Regions from separate parts of the Bacillus sp. M13(2017) genome, predicted to be linked through region 2. Evidence: riboswitches for the same ligand, from Rfam matches in the RefSeq annotation. Region 2 holds a riboswitch; each other region holds the start of a gene.
What was found. A riboswitch is a leader RNA that binds a small molecule or an ion and turns the genes downstream of it on or off. The one in region 2 is predicted to bind thiamine pyrophosphate.
Positions count from the first base shown of each region.

Region 1: it holds a riboswitch for thiamine pyrophosphate, as region 2 does, so the genes downstream of both, tenA (thiaminase II) here and tenA (thiaminase II) in region 2, are expected to answer to the same signal.
Region 3: it holds a riboswitch for thiamine pyrophosphate, as region 2 does, so the genes downstream of both, CGQ22_RS19930 (MTH1187 family thiamine-binding protein) here and tenA (thiaminase II) in region 2, are expected to answer to the same signal.
Region 4: it holds a riboswitch for thiamine pyrophosphate, as region 2 does, so the genes downstream of both, thiT (energy-coupled thiamine transporter ThiT) here and tenA (thiaminase II) in region 2, are expected to answer to the same signal.

Region 1 is NZ_KZ268519.1:33,515-37,908, reverse strand. It holds gene pdxR (MocR-like pyridoxine biosynthesis transcription factor PdxR) at 85-1,533, shown strand; gene CGQ22_RS28210 (D-alanine--D-alanine ligase) at 1,538-2,452, shown strand; TPP riboswitch at 2,526-2,631, shown strand; gene tenA (thiaminase II) at 2,759-3,448, shown strand; gene CGQ22_RS28200 (DUF3937 domain-containing protein) at 3,846-4,109, shown strand.
Region 2 is NZ_KZ268518.1:4,688-9,081, forward strand. It holds gene CGQ22_RS27580 (hypothetical protein) at 1-54, opposite strand, end outside; gene CGQ22_RS27585 (SH3 domain-containing protein) at 60-1,214, opposite strand; TPP riboswitch at 1,484-1,595, shown strand; TPP riboswitch at 1,656-1,759, shown strand; gene tenA (thiaminase II) at 1,845-2,540, shown strand; gene CGQ22_RS27595 (ABC transporter ATP-binding protein) at 2,509-3,258, shown strand; gene CGQ22_RS27600 (ABC transporter permease) at 3,258-4,010, shown strand; gene CGQ22_RS27605 (ABC transporter substrate-binding protein) at 4,007-4,394, shown strand, end outside.
Region 3 is NZ_KZ268508.1:113,335-117,728, reverse strand. It holds gene CGQ22_RS19945 (ABC transporter ATP-binding protein) at 1-393, opposite strand, end outside; gene CGQ22_RS19940 (ABC transporter substrate-binding protein) at 390-1,388, opposite strand; gene CGQ22_RS19935 (ABC transporter permease) at 1,385-2,158, opposite strand; gene CGQ22_RS19930 (MTH1187 family thiamine-binding protein) at 2,130-2,450, opposite strand; TPP riboswitch at 2,552-2,653, opposite strand; gene CGQ22_RS19925 (non-ribosomal peptide synthetase family protein) at 2,706-4,394, opposite strand, start outside.
Region 4 is NZ_KZ268500.1:63,047-67,440, forward strand. It holds gene CGQ22_RS00430 (sensor histidine kinase) at 1-478, shown strand, start outside; gene thiT (energy-coupled thiamine transporter ThiT) at 686-1,354, opposite strand; TPP riboswitch at 1,441-1,542, opposite strand; gene CGQ22_RS00440 (FeoA family protein) at 1,737-1,964, shown strand; gene feoB (ferrous iron transport protein B) at 1,961-3,949, shown strand; gene CGQ22_RS00450 (FeoB-associated Cys-rich membrane protein) at 3,966-4,136, shown strand; gene CGQ22_RS00455 (lipoprotein BA_5634 family protein) at 4,171-4,394, opposite strand, start outside.

The DNA of each region.
Region 1 (4,394 bases), on a different contig from region 2:
TACCGCCCTTTATAAAAAATACATATGTCGTGGACCTTTTGAGAATGAAATAAATATGCAAAAATGATTGCAGGGGGGAAGAAATTGTTTAAGGATTTTAAAGTTGTTAAAGATCGTCCCGTTTATATTCAATTGAAAGATTATTTGAAGAAGATGATTATGAAAGGGCATTTGCTCGGGGATCAAAAAATTCCATCAACAAGAGAACTAAGTGAATTACTAAGCGTGAGTAGAAACACTGTACTCGCTGCTTATGCAGATTTAGAGCAAGAAGGACTCATTTATGCAGTTAAAGGAAAAGGGAACTTTGTTGCGAAGGTGGATATATCTAACACTTCGTCTGTTGAAATAGATTGGAAAAATAAACTTAATACAGTGACCGCATTAGCGGATGAATTAGATTTAATGAAACATGGTGTTCGTTGGGAAAAAGGAATGATTGTTTTTAATAGTATAGCCCCGGATGAGAAGCTATTTGATGTTGAAAATTTCAAAAGAGCTTTTCTTACTCGTATGTCCATTGAAGGGGACATCGTATTGAACTACGGATATGCAAAGGGATATAGACCGTTAATGAATTATTTACTTCATTACATGGAAATGAAAGGTGTAGACATTTCCAATAAAGATATTCTAATTACAAATGGATTTACAGAAGGATTGGATATTGTACTTTCTTCTTTATCAAAAAAATCCGGGCGTGTCATTTGTGAGAATCCAACTCACCACGCTGCACTTAAGCTTTTCCGCTTACATGGACTTGAAGTTCATGGGATTGATATGGATGAGGATGGTATTGATACGAATGAAGTTGAAAAAAGCTTGCGTGAAAAAGATTTTGATTTTGCTTATTTAATTCCTTCTTATCATAATCCAACCGGTATTGTTACGAGTTCAGAGAAAAGAACGGAATTGATGAGGTTATTCTCAAAATACAACGTTCCTATTATAGAGGACGGATTTAATGAAGAACTACGTTATTCAGGTTCACATTTAGCTCCATTATTAACTTTTGCTGGAGCTGGCAATAATGTGATTTATATTAGTAGCTTTTCAAAGGTACTTTTCCCTGGTTTACGTGTAGGCTGGATTATTGCAGATAAAGAGCTGATTCATTATTTAGAAAGCGTAAAAAGAGCAAGAACGATTCACACATCTACGCTAGATCAAGCTGTTCTGTTTCAATATTTACATGAGGGATATTTTGAAAAATATTTAAAAAAGGCAAGATCTGTTTATAAGAAAAAATATGAGTTAGCTGTCGGGACATGTAACCAGTACATTCCTTTTAAAAGAATGACTGGAGATGGTGGACTTCATTTATTTATAGAGCTAGAAGAGCATATGAACGCCCGCACACTTTTACAAAAGTGTTATGAGAAACGCGTTACGTTTTCACCTGGAGATGTTTTTTACTCTGATGGAGAAGGAGCGAACACTTTCCGATTAGGATTTTCGCGCTTGAAAGAAGAAGAAATAGTTCGGGGAATTAAAATAATTGGTGATACATTAAAAAATGAAATTTGGAGTTGAGAAAATGAAAATCGGTGTTATTATGGGCGGGGTATCGTCTGAAAAACAAGTTTCAATTATGACGGGGAATGAAATGATTGCTCATTTAGATAAAAATAAGTATGAAATAGTTCCAATTACATTAAATGAAAAAGTGGATTTAATTGAAAAAGCGAAAGACATTGACTTTGCGTTGCTCGCGTTACACGGAAAATACGGAGAAGATGGGACAGTTCAAGGAACACTGGAGAGTTTAGGGATTCCTTATAGCGGAAGTAATATGTTATCTAGCAGTATATGTATGGATAAAAATATTTCGAAAAAGATTTTACGTTATGAAGGTGTAGAAACACCAGATTGGATTGAACTTACAAAAATGGAGGATCTAAATCTTGATGAGTTAGATAAGTTAGGATTTCCATTAGTAGTAAAACCAAACTCTGGCGGATCGAGTGTCGGAGTGAAAATCGTTTATAATAAAAATGAATTGATCTCAATGCTAGAAACTGTATTCGAATGGGATTCTGAAGTAGTAATTGAGAAGTATATAAAAGGTGATGAAATTACATGTTCAATTCTGGATGGAAAACAGTTACCTATAGTTTCAATTCGACATGCAGCCGAGTTCTTTGACTACAATGCAAAATATGATGATACTAGTACAGTTGAGGAAGTTATTGAACTTCCAGCAGAAATTAATGAACGTGTAAATAAAGCGTCACTTGCTTGTTATAAAGCATTAAAATGTAGTGTTTATGCAAGAGTTGATATGATGGTGAAGGACGGAATTCCATATGTAATGGAAATTAATACATTACCAGGGATGACACAATCAAGTTTATTGCCAAAAAGTGCAGAAGCAGCGGGAATTAGTTATAGCAAACTATTAGATATGATTATTGAAACATCATTAAAAGTTAGAAAAGAAGAAGGGTTTTAAGGGAATCATATAACGAATTCTTTTGATAGTTTCACGAAGTATGCTATGATGAATACATTATAAAAACAAAATATTTATCCACTAGGGGGGCCTTTTATAGGCTGAGATCAAATGTGATTTTGAGACTCTTAGTACCTGATCTGGTTAATGCCAGCGTAGGGAAGTGGGAAAGACGTTGCTATTTAATGAGTAAATAAATACTGTCAATTTCACTTTCTTTACGCCTGTAAAGAAAGTTTTTTTATTTTACAGCTTTAATAATTGTGGATAAATACTTATATTTTATACATTATTGGAGGGATTTAAATGACTTTTTCACAATCATTACGTAAAGAAGTAGATTCAATTTGGGAAGCGAGTTTTAACCATCCCTTTGTAAAAAAACTTGGTGAAGGAACGTTAGATTTAGCTAGTTTTCGCTATTATGTGCTTCAAGATTCATATTATTTGAGTCATTTTGCTAGAGTGCAAACTTTAGGAGCTGCAAAAGCTCTTGAATTAGAGACGACAGCTCGTATGGCACACCATGCTCAAAATACATATGAGGCCGAGTTATCTTTACATGAGAATTTTGCTAAAAAGCTAGGGATAACAAAAGAAGAAAAAGATAATTTTATTCCTGCGCCAACTGCATATGCGTATACTTCACATATGTATCGTGCTGCCTATGAAGGACATTTAGGAGATATCATTGCAGCAATTTTACCTTGTTATTGGTTGTATTATGAAATTGGCGAACGCTTAAAAGAGTGTCAGCCGGAAGAGCCAATTTATAACGAATGGATTTCTGCTTATGGATCTGATTGGTTCCGTACGCTAGTTGAAGAACAAATTACACGTTTAGATACTATCGCTGAAAAAGTAACAGAGGCAGACCGCAAGCGTATGAAACAGCATTTTATTATTAGCAGTCAATATGAATATTCATTTTGGGAAATGGCTTATACATTAGAAAAGTGGCCAGTGGATACAGACGTAAAAGACGTAATTGGATAAAGAATAGAAGTAATGTTATAGATAGGTATGGATCATACCTATCTATATATTTTTTCTTGTTAAATTTGCGTAAAGTCATTAGTGCTACGGATATGGCGAAATAGAATATCGATAAGTTAGCTCATTTAATTGTCTACGAATTAACTGGATAAAATTCTGTCACACTTATTTTACAATCAAAGAACGTAAAGATTGGTGGTATGAAGTTAAATAAGAAAAGAAACCGGCTCTGTTAATTGTAACGGATTTACTTTTTCTTTACGGGAATTTCTAAATCATCATGGAATGCTGTTCATACAATATGCAAATATGCATATTGTATCTTTTTGAGTTCTTTATGTGTTAAAATTAAATATAGGGATATGGAAATATAAAGAAGCAAAAGCAGGAATATCCAATGAATTTTGAGAGGTGTTATATGTTTACAAATAAGAAATTAATTCGATTTGGTTTATCTTTGTTTGTGTTTTTAGGGATAATTAATTTTACAATAAGCTATTTCCAAACATATCTTGAAACAGCAGCAGATATCAAATGGGTAATTCCAGAAATTTGGAAAACTATTTTGCTAGATGTTCCTCAAGGTATACTTGTCCTTTTAGGCGCAATTGCTTTATATGATTTCACAAAAGAGGCATCACAAAAAGACGCATCAATCTAAGTGTGTCTTTTTTGATTAGCAATTTCATAGAGAGCTTTGCTGGAGAAATAGAAAAAAAAGCCCTAATCAGGGCTTTTTTTTGTAGAAATTTCTTAACCATCATAGAAACCGGTTACTAGGAGGTGTTGGCATTTATAGTACAGAAAAATCTAAGCGGCAGACGGAAATATATAGGAAATGGCACCATAATTATTGAGAAATTAATTGAACTTAGTAAGTATAAAGATATGAAACTAGAATTTATATTTTTTAATTTTTATTTATCCCACCAATCGGGCTGTCCGT
Region 2 (4,394 bases):
GATTAAACCTAAAAAGGCTACGTATTCAATTATAAGAGGTATATTGCGTGGCATACAATTTACCTAACTAAATATGGCAGTGGATTTACTGCATTTGTTTTTTCAAAATTCCATTCTCCATTATGTAATTCAAAATGAAGATGTTGCCCGTATGAATGACCTGTGTTTCCCATATGACCTATTAATTGTCCAGTTTGTACTTGATCACCAGCTTGTACAGTGCGATCCTTCATATGAGCATAAACAGTTGTATATAATTTCCCATTGATTTGATGCGCAATGAAAACAACATTGCCATAGCTAGCTGAATAATAAGATTTCACAACTTTACCTGCAGCAGCAGCTTGGATAGAGACGTTTCCTGGAGCGGCAATATCTATACCATAATGCATTTGTTCCCAGCGTATATCAAAGGTTGAGCTAATTCTTCCTTGAGCGGGGAATTTGAAAGCAACTGGAATTGATGAAGGCTGATCTGTTTTAGCTTGTGGTTGATTTTGTACTACATAGTGTTTTGCTACATATCCGTATCCTGTGCCAAAACGAATTTTATACCAAGTACCTACAGTTTCTACTACTTGTACTTGTGTACCGTTTTGTAATGAACCGAGTAGAGCGCTACTTGTACTAGCGGTGCTACGTACATTTAGATTAGGTGTTGCAACAGTATATTTTGTATTATTTTGAACGGTGATTCCTTTTACTAAGGGTTGTGAACCATTAGAGATGAATGCTTTTTGTACGTAACCTGTTTGGCCATTATGCGATATTTTATACCATTCGCCTTGATCTTCTTGAACGGTAATAAACTTGCCATTTGGTAATACATCTAAAATGGAAGATTCTAAATTAGGTTCAGAGCGAACGTTTAATGCATTAGCATTAACGATGTATTGATCATTAGAATGAAGTTTGTTTTTTAGTAAAATAGCATCTTTTTGTACATAACCTACTTTATTATGAACAGATACTTTATACCACTCATTAGTTGTTTTAAGGATGTTCACTTTTGTATTAAAGCGAATTGTATCAATTGATGTGCTTTTTACGTTATCTTCTGTATGTAATGCTACTTGATCGACTTTGACATACCCAGTTTTAATATTAGATAATTGTTCAGCGTTTGCTTTTTGTACATTTGTTTCACCCATAGAAGGAAGTAAAGAAGCAATCGCTACAGTAGTTGCTGTTAAAGCAGTAGCTTTCATATTCATGGAATAGAGACCTCCTCTAGTTGTATAGTTGTAATTTTATTATAGTATAAAGATATAATATAGTGGGTGTATTCACATAAATGTAATATGAAATCAATATAAAAATAAATTTTTTGAGGATAATGATTCCTTCTTATGCAATTAATTGGGGTTTTATTTTCTAAAATAGAATGTATGTATTGTATAAATTTGATATTCTGTTAATAATTAAGAAAATTAAAAAAGTTGATGATGTCTTATTAGGGTGTTATACTGACAGTGATAATTTTATAGTTTGCTAGGAGAGCTGGTGTTGCCAGCTGAGAGTAGGCCGTAAGCCTTTGATCCTTTTTATTACCTGATCTAGATTATGCTAGCGTAGGGAAGCAATTCGGACACTAACAATGAGTCCCCGTTTCTTTGCGTATAGAAACGGGGCTTTTTTATTTGAAAATTTCATATTGAAACCACTAGGGGTGCTTGATTTGCTGAGAGAGGAATAATCCTTAACCCTTACAACACCTGATCTAGGTAATACTAGCGAAGGGAAGTGGAACATCGAATAAATGTATAACTTTATTTGCTGTAACCACTTCTTATATATAGAAGTGGTTTTTTATTTAGATACATATATTGAAAGGGGATAGAGAAATGAAATTTTGCGATAGATTATTAGAAACTGTGCAACCGGTTTGGGAGATGAGTCATAATCATCCGTTTGTAGTAGGTATGGGAGATGGCACGTTAGAAAAAGATAAATTCCAGTATTATATTATTCAAGATTATTTATATCTGCTAGATTATGCAAAGTTATATGCGATTGGTGTTGTAAAAGCAACGAATCCACAAGTAATGGGAAAGTTCGCTGAACAAATTGATGGAATATTAAATGGCGAAATGACAATCCATAAACAATATGCAAAAAGACTTGGAATTTCTATAGAGGAGATAGAGTCTGCGAAACCATCTGCTAAAAATTTAGCTTATACAAATTACATGATGTCTGTATCTCAAAATGGCACACTTGCGGAATTAATAGCAGCGCTTCTTCCATGTATGTGGAGCTATTGGGAAATTGGAAAGCGTTTAAATGATATTCCTGGAGCAAGTGATCATGAGTTTTTTGGTGAGTGGATTCAAGGATATAGTTCGGAAGAATACGGTAATCTGTGTATTTGGTTAATAGATTTATTAAATGAAATGGCAGTGGGAAAGTCTGAGACAGAACTAGAAAGATTAGAGGAGATTTTCTTAAATTCCAGTCGATTTGAATATTTATTCTGGGATATGTCCTATCGTAAGGAGATGTGGGGATTTGAGGAGCAAGAACATACTACAGTTTCATAATGTTTCTTTTCATTACGATGAGAAACCAATCATCCATGAATTAAATGCTTCTATACATGAGAAAGAGTTTGTCAGTATTATCGGACCGAGTGGATGTGGGAAAAGTACTTTATTTCGCCTTATTACAGGTCTAGAAAAGGTAAGTACTGGACAGATAGAACTGACAGAAACAAAGCACCATCCTGTAGGATATATGCCGCAAAAAGATATGCTTTTGCCGTGGAGAACAATTATTGAGAATGCTGCCCTGCCGCTAGAGTGCCAAGGTGTACAGAAGAAAGAAGCAGAAGTAAAGGCAAAGGAACTGTTACATAAATTTGGTTTGCAAGGGTATGAGAAAAAATATCCGAAAGATTTATCTGGTGGTATGAGACAACGTGTATCTTTTATTCGAACTTTATTAACAGGCGGGGAAATATTGCTGTTAGATGAACCATTTAGTGCGTTGGATGCTTTAACGAAGACCTCTTTGCAAGAATGGTTGTTTGAACAATGGCAAGAGTGGGAAAAAACAATTTTATTCATTACTCATGATGTTGAAGAAGCGTTATTTCTTTCAAACCGAGTTTTAGTAGTGGAACAGCAGCCGATAACGACTTTGACTGAGCGGACTGTACCGCTTGATCATAACAGAACACGAAAAGATTTATATAAACCGGAAGTATTAGCGCTGAAAGATGAGCTTCTTAGTATGTTACAAAGGCAGGTACTTGTGTGATGAACCGATTGAAAGAATTAGTTCCTGCTATTACACTTTCTAGTATTTTACTAGCTGTGTGGGAAATAGGAGCAAGAATTGTAGATGAGATGTACATTTTACCGTCACCTTCTGCGATTGTAATGAAGATATGGAAACTAAAAGACATATTATTTACAGTTCATTTACCTGCAACGTTATACGTCGTTTTAATAGGTGTTGTTATCTCTATCGTATTAGGTGTAGGGCTAGCGATGTTAATGAATGCGAGTACATGGATGGAGAGAGCATTTTATCCATTATTAGTTGCTTCACAAACGATTCCGATTACTGCGCTTGCTCCGCTATTTGTTTTATGGTTTGGATACACAATTTGGAGTAAGGTTGTTGTCACAGTTTTAATTACGTTTTTCCCAATTGCGGTCAATACGTATGATGGACTGCGTAGTACGAAAAAAGAATGGGAGGAGCTCTTAGTTACATATGGAGCAACAAAAAGAGATATTTTTCTTAAATTAAAGTTGCCGTCTGCTCTTCCTTATTTTTTCTCAGCTTTAAAAATTGCAGTTCCGCTTAGTGTTATCGGAGCAGCAATTGGAGAATGGCTCGGTGCACAAGCTGGGCTTGGATATTTCAGTAAGAGAATGATGACGCAGTTAGATGAAGCTGGCGTATTTGCACCTATTGTATTGTTATCATTATTAGCTATTTTCTTCGTCGTAATTATTTCCATATTAGAAAAGAAATTCATTAGTTGGAGGAAGTATTCATGAAATTTTTAAAGCGCATCTTTGTGTTTACATTATTAATTGCAATGATTGCTGGATGTTCTAGTAATTCAGCATCAGATAAGAGTAAAAAAGAAAAAGAAATAACGGTCATGCTTGATTGGTACCCAAATGCGGTACATAGCTTTATTTATGCAGCAATTGAAAAAGGCTACTTTAAAGAAGAAGGTGTAAAGGTGAATATTAAATTCCCTTCCAATCCGACTGACCCATTAACTTTAGCAGCTGCAGGAAAAGTAACGGTTGGCCTATATTATCAACCAGATGTTGTTATGGCAAAAGCAAACGAACAAGTTCCAGTGAAATCAATTGGAGCTGTCGTACGTTCCCCATTAAATCATGTTGTATCACTGAAGTCAGCAGGCATTC
Region 3 (4,394 bases), on a different contig from region 2:
AGACAATTCATCTGGATAATGGTCTGCATATTCATCTAGTTCGAACTGCTTTAATGCTTCCATTCCTTCTGTCAGTCTTTGTTTTTTCGGCTTTCCTTCAATTTCTAACGGAAGAACGATATTTTGCAAAGCTGATCGCCACGGTAGTAATAAATCTTGTTGTGGCATATAACTAACAACATCTTGCTCTTGTACTTGCTTATCGTTATACGTTACGTTCCCGCTTGTTGGTTTTTCAACATTTGCAATCATGTTTAATAATGTGCTTTTCCCGCAACCACTCGGGCCTACAAAGGAGACAAACTCTCCCTCTTGTATAGAGGCACTAATCTTCTCTAGTACATTCTTTCCATCGAAAGATTTCACTATATTTTTTATTTGTAATCCGCTCATTTTTCACTTGGAAGGAATTCATTTGTAAAAGCATCTTTTACATCGATTTTCTTTTTAATAACTTTGTTGTCATATAAGAAATTCATGTAATTCGTCCAAATTTCTTCCTTCTGTACTCCCCATGCTTTAGCATCATCTTGATACTTCGTACTTAACCATTTTTGGCTTTCTTGAACTAAATCTTTATTTACATCTGGAACAGCTTTAATTAAAATATCAGCAGCTTCTTTCGGTTCCTTAATTGCAAAATTATAACCTTCTGTTGTTGCACTCATAAACTTTTTCACAAAGTCTTTATCTTGCTTCGTATGTTTTTCACTCGTAATAATAACAGGACTATAGAAATCAAGCGCTGGGTCTAAGTCTTTTACCATAATCGTATTTAACTCTTTTCCTTGGCGCTTCGCTTCAATTCCATCCCATCCGTAATAAATCCATTCAAAGTCTGCATCACGGCCGATTGATTTAAAGAAATCGGTTTGTCCTAAGATGATTTTTTCAACTTTATTAAAATCAGCTTGATGCTTATCCATAATCGTCTTTAATGTCGCTTCTTCTGCTGGTCCTCCCCAGCCGCCGTAACGTTTACCTTCAAAATCTTTCGGTGACGTCATATTATCTTTCTTAAGTGATGCAAATGCTGAAGTGTTATGCTGAATAATCGCTCCGACAGATACAACAGGAATCCCTTCCACACGAGCCAACGTTACATTTTCTTGTGCGCTTATTGCGAAGTCAGCTTTTCCTGATGCTATCATTTGCTCTGCTGTTACATTGTCACCCGGTTGAATAATTTCTACATCTAATCCTTGCTTTTTGTAATAATCTTTCGTTTGTGCTACATATAAGCCAGTATGATTCGTATTTGGAAACCAATCTAATACTACTTTTACTTTTTGATCTTTACTTTTACTTTCTTCTTTCTTCGCCGGATTACATCCAGCCACGCCTACCGCTACTAAGGCAGCTAACATAACTTTCAAACCTTTTTTCATTTTCTGCCGTCCTTTCTATATATCCATGGTGCTGTTATTCTTGCCATAAACTCTACGATAAAATACAGGCACAATGTCACCATAACGATGATTGCTGCAACACCAAATACTCGGGCAGTCAAAAAGGATTTTGTAGCCCTCGTAAGCATAACGCCTAATCCTTCACTTGCACCGAGCCATTCTCCGATAATTGCCCCCATTACGCTATATGTAACTGCAATTTTTAAACCTGAGAAAAAGTATGGGAGCACTGCTGGAAATTTTACTTTCTGGTAAACTTGCCATTTCGTCGCCTTCATTGTTTGTAACAGTTTCAGCATATTTTTATCTACTGTTTGAAAACCTTCTAAAATACTAAGCGCAATTGGGAAGAAACAAACGAGTATTACGACCATTACTTTCGGCAACATCCCATATCCAAACCAAATAATAAATAGCGGTGCAAGTACAACAATTGGAATTGTTTGCGAAATAACGAGCAATGGATTTATTAAAATACGAAATAACGGTATAACGTCCATAATAATTGCGATGCTCGTCCCCAATAAAATTGCAAAGAATAGTCCAATTATAACTTCCTGCAGTGTTTGCATCGTATTTGGTAATAGTAAATCTTTCATCCCAATTAATTCTTGAACAATGGCAGAAGGCTTTGGTAAAATCCACGGTTCGATTTTAAATAATGAAACAGATCCTTCCCATATCGCAATGAGAAGGATAAGCCAAATAGTTGTAATAAGTTTAGATTGCTTCTGGTTTTGCATATTCATCACGGTACTTCCAAACCTTTTCATCTATCGTTACACCAGTGCTTGGACGATAATGGATTTTAATAGAAGTAATCACTTCTTCTGCTCCAGCATCGACGCAAGCTTGTTGTGCACGTTTAACGACATCAAGAAGTACATCTAATTCTCCTTCCAAAGTTGTTTCCATTGCCCCTACTTCATAACGAACTCCCGATTGTTGCACAACTTCAATTGCTTTATCGACAACAGAATATACATCTTTCGTTTTCGCTTGTGGTACTACTGAAAATGACATTGTAACTTGTTGTGACATAATAAAATCCCCCTTATAAAATTAAATTTCAAAAATAAGAAAAGGCTTTCCTACTGCGTAGGAAAGCCTTGTATGCAAGTTATTATAGAATAACATATGCTACATCACTTTAAGTAACTCCCTACGCTGGCATTATCCAGATCAGGTTGAGGGTCGATGTTTACTTACATCCTCTCAGCCAATTGGCTCCCCGGTCCTTAATTCGTTTTCATTGTAGCATGATTTATTTTATTGAACAAACAAAAGCATGCATAATCATTTCATTATTTTTGGAAAATATCCAACTTTTTCACCATAAGCTAATAACTGCTGTATAAATTCTTTATTAATTGCTGGTACTTTCAATTCTTTTTTCTTAATCCATTCATTCGTTCTACGCGTACCCATTACAATTTCAGATTGCTGTGCTCCATCTCCTGCAACTTGAGAAGCAATTAACTCTGCTATTACTTCATTTCCCTTTGCTAATTCCAGTCCGGCATTTTCATATTCTGAAAGTGGAACCATTTCAAGATTGTATCCACACTCTCCAATTAGCTGTATAAATTGTTCAAACTCAATTTGATGTGGATGACAAATATGTAACGTCTCTCCTACAATTTGCGCATCTTGTAAATACGATACAATTGATTTACTAGCAAAATCAATTGGTGTGAAATCAACTTTCCACTTCACATTTGGTGCTTTCCCAATTAATAGCATTGTTTTAATAAGACGATAAAATGCGTTTCCTTCAATATTTTGTTGGAACGAACCTGTTTCTGAATGACATGCTAAATTACCTGCACGATAAATATTTCCACGCAAACCATTTTTCATTGCTTCACGAACAATGTTTTCCGCTTGTAGTTTACTATTTGAATATACATTCTCTAAGTCTACACTGTAATTAAAATCACCAGTTTTCATGTATGTATCCCATTGATCTACCGCTAATTCTAACGGGATACCAATTGTAGAAATAAAATGGAATGTAGCGCCTTTTTCCGCTAATGCTAGCATACGGCTAGTCCCTTGTACATTTATATTTTCAAATTGTTTTACATCTCCAAAATGTCTTACATCTGCACCGCAATGAATTATCGTATCCATCTTAGAACTGATGAACATAAATTCTTCTTCGCTCATCCCAAGATACTCTTCTCCTAGATCGCCAGCTACGGCCTGTATACGCTGTAACCATTCTTCACATATATCATTAAAATAGCCTGTTAATGTATCTATAATTCTTTGCTGCACATCTTTGGTTGGTCTTACTAAACAATAAATAGTAGCAGATGTATCTCTTAGCAATTCATATAATATGTGTGATCCTAAATAACCAGTAGCTCCTGTTAAAAAGACATTTGAAATCTGTTTTTCTTCAAAAACGTTTGCATACGTAATAGTATCTGGTTCGTGAATTACTTTATATTCCCGAAATACTTCTTCTTTCTCTACTTTTACTTCTCGCTCAATTCGAGCTAATCCATATATCGTTCTTTCTTTAAAGAAATCTTGAATTGTTAAATGCGAGAAGTCTTCTTTTAACAATGTTAATACTCGTAATACTTTCAATGAGTGTCCACCAATTGTAAAGAAATCATCATGCACTCCAATTTTTGAAATTCCTAATACTTCCGCCCAAGCATTCGCTATTTGCTTCTCTGCTTTATTAGAAGGTGCAACATATTCTTGTAGACGAAGCGGTTCATACTTTTCTTCTAACTGGGCTAACTTTTTAACATCAATCTTTTTATTAGGTGTAAGTGGTAATTCATTAATATAAATTAGTTTAGATGGCACCATATAATCTGGTAACTGCTCTTGTAACTGATAAACTAATTCTGGTATTTCTTTTTTATTTAAAGTTGTATAGAACGCGATTAAATATTGGCTACCTTCCTTACTCTTCTTAGCAAAAACAGCATTTTCTTTTATATTATGATTTTGAGAAATTTTACT
Region 4 (4,394 bases), on a different contig from region 2:
TGAATCTGGTACATATAAAATGAAAAAGGCTTCGTTTTATATTGATACAGTAATTGAAGATATATGTGAACATCTATCTGTGGAAATAGAGAAAAAAGAACTTCATGTTCATAAAAATATATGTTCATTTGAAGTAATTGCAAATCAAGGCCGGATTGAACAAGTCATCGTGAACTTTATTACGAATGCCATACGCTACACACCAAATAAAGAGGATATTATTATTTCTACAATAGATGAGAAGGATCGTATAAAAGTGTGTATTGAAAATAAAGGTACTCACATTGAAGAAGAACAATTAGATAAAATTTGGGATCGTTTTTATCGCGTGGATACAGCTCGTCAGCGTTCACAAGGTGGGACGGGGCTTGGGCTTGCCATTTCAAAGAACATTTTAGAACTACATGATGCTGAATATGGGGTAAAAAATACAGAAAATGGTGTGTTATTTTATTTCTATTTACCGAAAAAAGCGTAGATCATATTATCTACGTTTTTTTAATTTATTTTCATATTATCTTTACCTAATCTTTATTTTTAATCAGTATAATTTGTTTAGAATATGAGGTTATGTAAGGAGTCGATGAACCGTGCATAGCAATTGGCTAAGTATGATGGTATTTATTTTCTTTTGCGCATTTATTGTATTTTTAATTGATATTACGATATGAAAAAAGAGCGCTCATTAAGCGCCCTTTTTGTTTGCATTTATTTGATAAGCATTGATGCTTTTGAATAATCGTGGTGAAGTAAGGAATAAAAATATAAGTAAAACTGTACATAAAATAAAAGAACCGAGCATTGTACTGCCGTTTACGATTAATGAATATAACACAGCTGATTGACCTTTCGGTGCATATTGTCCCCAGAAAATAATGCCAGCAATAAAGTGGCAGAAATAGCGAGCAAAGCTACCGATAAATGTAGCAAGGATAATATAAGCAAGGACTTTCTTACCCTGGTTTTGTTTTGATGAAGGTTTGTCTTTACGGCTACCTAAATTTGATTGTTCTAAGCTATTTTCATTAGATGTTAAAAGTGCTTTTTGAATTGGACGATAGAATAAGCCAGCAAATCCAATAAAAGCAAAGGCAATGAAGTACTCAATGAATGCTTGAACAGGTGTTAAAATGTAAGCATCTCCCACGACAATTTGTAATAGTCCCCAAACTAAACCGCCTAAGAAAGCTGATTTAAAGCCCCAGCGGTAAGCAATAATAAAAATAGGAATCATAGCAAATGAAATGGAACCGCCTGTTGGAAGTTTAATTGATAATGGTAAAATGTCGATGATCATGGCGAAGGCTGCAAGAATAGCAGATTCGATCATCGCTTGTAAATTGGTGTTACGCATGTTGTCTCCCCCTAAATCCAAGTTGTACAAAAAAGAATAGATATCATAGGAGGATACGAAATACGTAAATAAAAAAGAGGTATGTATTTCGGACGTTTGCACAATCCCTGCGTTAGCATTAACTAACAGGTTCGAAGGGTCGGAACGAAGTGTTCCCTCTCAGCGGCATGGCTCCCCCTGTGATAACGAAATTCTTTATTTGTTATTGTTTATTGTAAGCGAAATGGATGAGAATGGCAAACGAATCTATTATGACAATAATTGAAATAAAATTGTAGAGAAATGTTAATAAATATGAAGTCAAAGGGTATAGTGCTCAAGAAATAGAGTGTGCTATAATTCTTTTGAAAATAATTATCATTCTCTTCGGAGGGGGAAGGTTATGAGCTTAGTAGATATTAAAATTGGTGAGAAAGTGTTAGTAAAAAGTATTCAGTCGTTAGATCAGTTACTAAAGAGAAGACTGGCTGCTTTTGGTCTTTCTGAAGGAAGCGAACTTCGCATGAAGCAAAAAGCGATGTTCAAAGGTCCTTGTACATTGGAGTGTCGTGGACAGTTAATTAGTATTCGTCATTGTGACGCGAAAATGATAAAGGTGGAATTAGCGTGAATAAGGTAGCTTTGCTAGGGAATCCGAATACAGGGAAAACATCATTATTTAATGCACTTACTGGTTCTTATGAGTATGTAGGAAACTGGAGCGGTGTAACAGTAGAAAAGAAGGTTGGTAAATTAAAAGATAAGCAAGGAACATTAATTGATTTACCAGGTGTCTATGATTTAAATCCAGTTTCACGTGATGAAGGTGTTGTAACAAACTTTCTATTAACAGAAGAATTTCAGCATATGTTAAATATTGTGGATTCTTCGCAGTTTGAACGAAATATGCATTTAACGTTGCAATTACTTGAATTTGGTAAGCCCGTTTCAATTGGTTTAAATATGATTGATGTGGCGAAGCAAAGAGGCATTGTAATTGATGTTAAACGATTATCAGAACTATTAGGTGTAACAGTCGTTCCTGTCGTTGCAAGAAGCGGAAAAGGTTGTGAAGAACTACTTGCGACGCTTAAAGAAAATGACAAAAATGCGAAAAAGCCATTCATTATTTCATATGGTGTACGAATGGATGAAGGAATTGGAGGAGTAATTTCTCTTTTAGAGAAAGCGAATTACGAGCATCCGAGATGGTTAGCTCTTCAATTTTTAAGCAATAACGAAGTAGTAGAAAAAGAGATGAAAGCATTACCAATTTATAAGGAACTTGCAGCCATTCGATCTCGCTTAGAAGAAAAACTTGATTGTACGTTGGAAGAGCACATTTACAAAACTCGTGAAGCGTATATTGAAAAGTTAAAAACAAATGTTATGAAGCATGAGAAAGAAGGAAAAATTCCTTTTTCAGAAAAAATTGATAGATTAATTACACATAAAATTTTAGGACTTCCAATCTTTTTAGCAGTTATGTTTTTTATTTTTCAGGTTACGTTTACGTGGATTGGTACACCTTTATCGGATATGTTAGATGAGTTTTTTGGTGGCCAGCTTACGGATTGGGTGACAGCTGGACTTACAAGTGTCGGAGCTTCTGATTTTATTCAAGCACTCGTTACAGAAGGTATTATTGCCGGTGTTGGTGCGGTATTAGTATTCGTTCCACAAATCTTTGCACTATTCTTTTTCATTTCATTATTAGAAGACTCAGGATATATGGCGCGAATTGCAGTTGTTATGGATAGAATTATGGAGTTCTTCGGTTTAAATGGAAAAGCATTCATTCCGATGATTATCGGTTTTGGATGTAATGTTCCAGGTATTATGGCAGCGAGAACGATTGAACAAGAAAAAGAACGTTTACTTACAGTTCTTGTAACACCATTTATGTCTTGTTCGGCACGTTTACCTGTATACGCATTATTTGCGGGAGTATTCTTCCCTCATAGTCAGGCAACTGTTGTGTTTTCTTTATATGTTGCAGGTATTGTTCTTGCATTATTAGTTACAAAAATTATGTCTCTTACCATTTTAAAAGCGGAAAAGTCTATTTTCGTCATTGAACTACCTCCTTACCGCGTGCCACAAGCGAAAACGTTATGGCTAAGCACGTGGGAGAAAGGTAAGGGATTTGTTCGTAAAGCAGGTACATTCATCTTCGGTGGTTCTGTTGTCATTTGGTTATTAAACTACGCAGGTCCATCAGGATTTGGTGTGGATATGGGAGACAGTTACTTAGCGATGATTGGTGGATTTATCGCACCACTATTTGCACCGCTCGGCTTTGGAACGTGGCAAGCTGCAGCATCTCTTTTAACAGGATTTTTAGCGAAAGAAGTTGTCGTTTCTACAATGGCAATTATTTATGCGGTGAAAGAAGATGTGCTTGGAAATGTAATGGGAGCACATTATACTGCGTTATCAGCATATGCATTTATGTTCTTTATTTTATTATATGTTCCGTGTTTAGCGACAGTAGCTGTTATTAAACGTGAAACAGGATCAGCGAAATGGACGATTTTCTCAGTCGTTTATCCGCTCGTAGTTGCTTACGTATTAACGCTCATTATATACCAAGTCGGATCCTTACTCGGATTCTAGAAGGAGATGTATTGTGATGATGGTCAATATTATAATTGGAGCTATCATTTTTGGTTATGCAGCATACACGTTAGTTCATTTTGTAAAGAGAAGTAAAAAAGGAAAATGCGCGGCATGTTCTTTAAATAAGTCATGTCAGTCGCAAACTTGTAGTCCGGATATGGAGCAAATTGCTCATAATAAATAGAAAAAAGCTTTGCGAATTTCGCAAAGCTTTTTTATTACTTCTTAATTTTTACAAGTTGTGATGATTCTACACCATTCTTTCCAGGGAATTCTTTACTTGGGTCTTTATCAAATTTTAATACACCTACAGATTTTTCTTCACCTTTTACATTTCCGTATGTTGCATCATCAACAACCGCGAACATGTCGGCATATGCACGGCCACTACCGATAATTGTATTGCCTTCGTATTTTAATTTTGCCCCATCAAGTGTAGCAT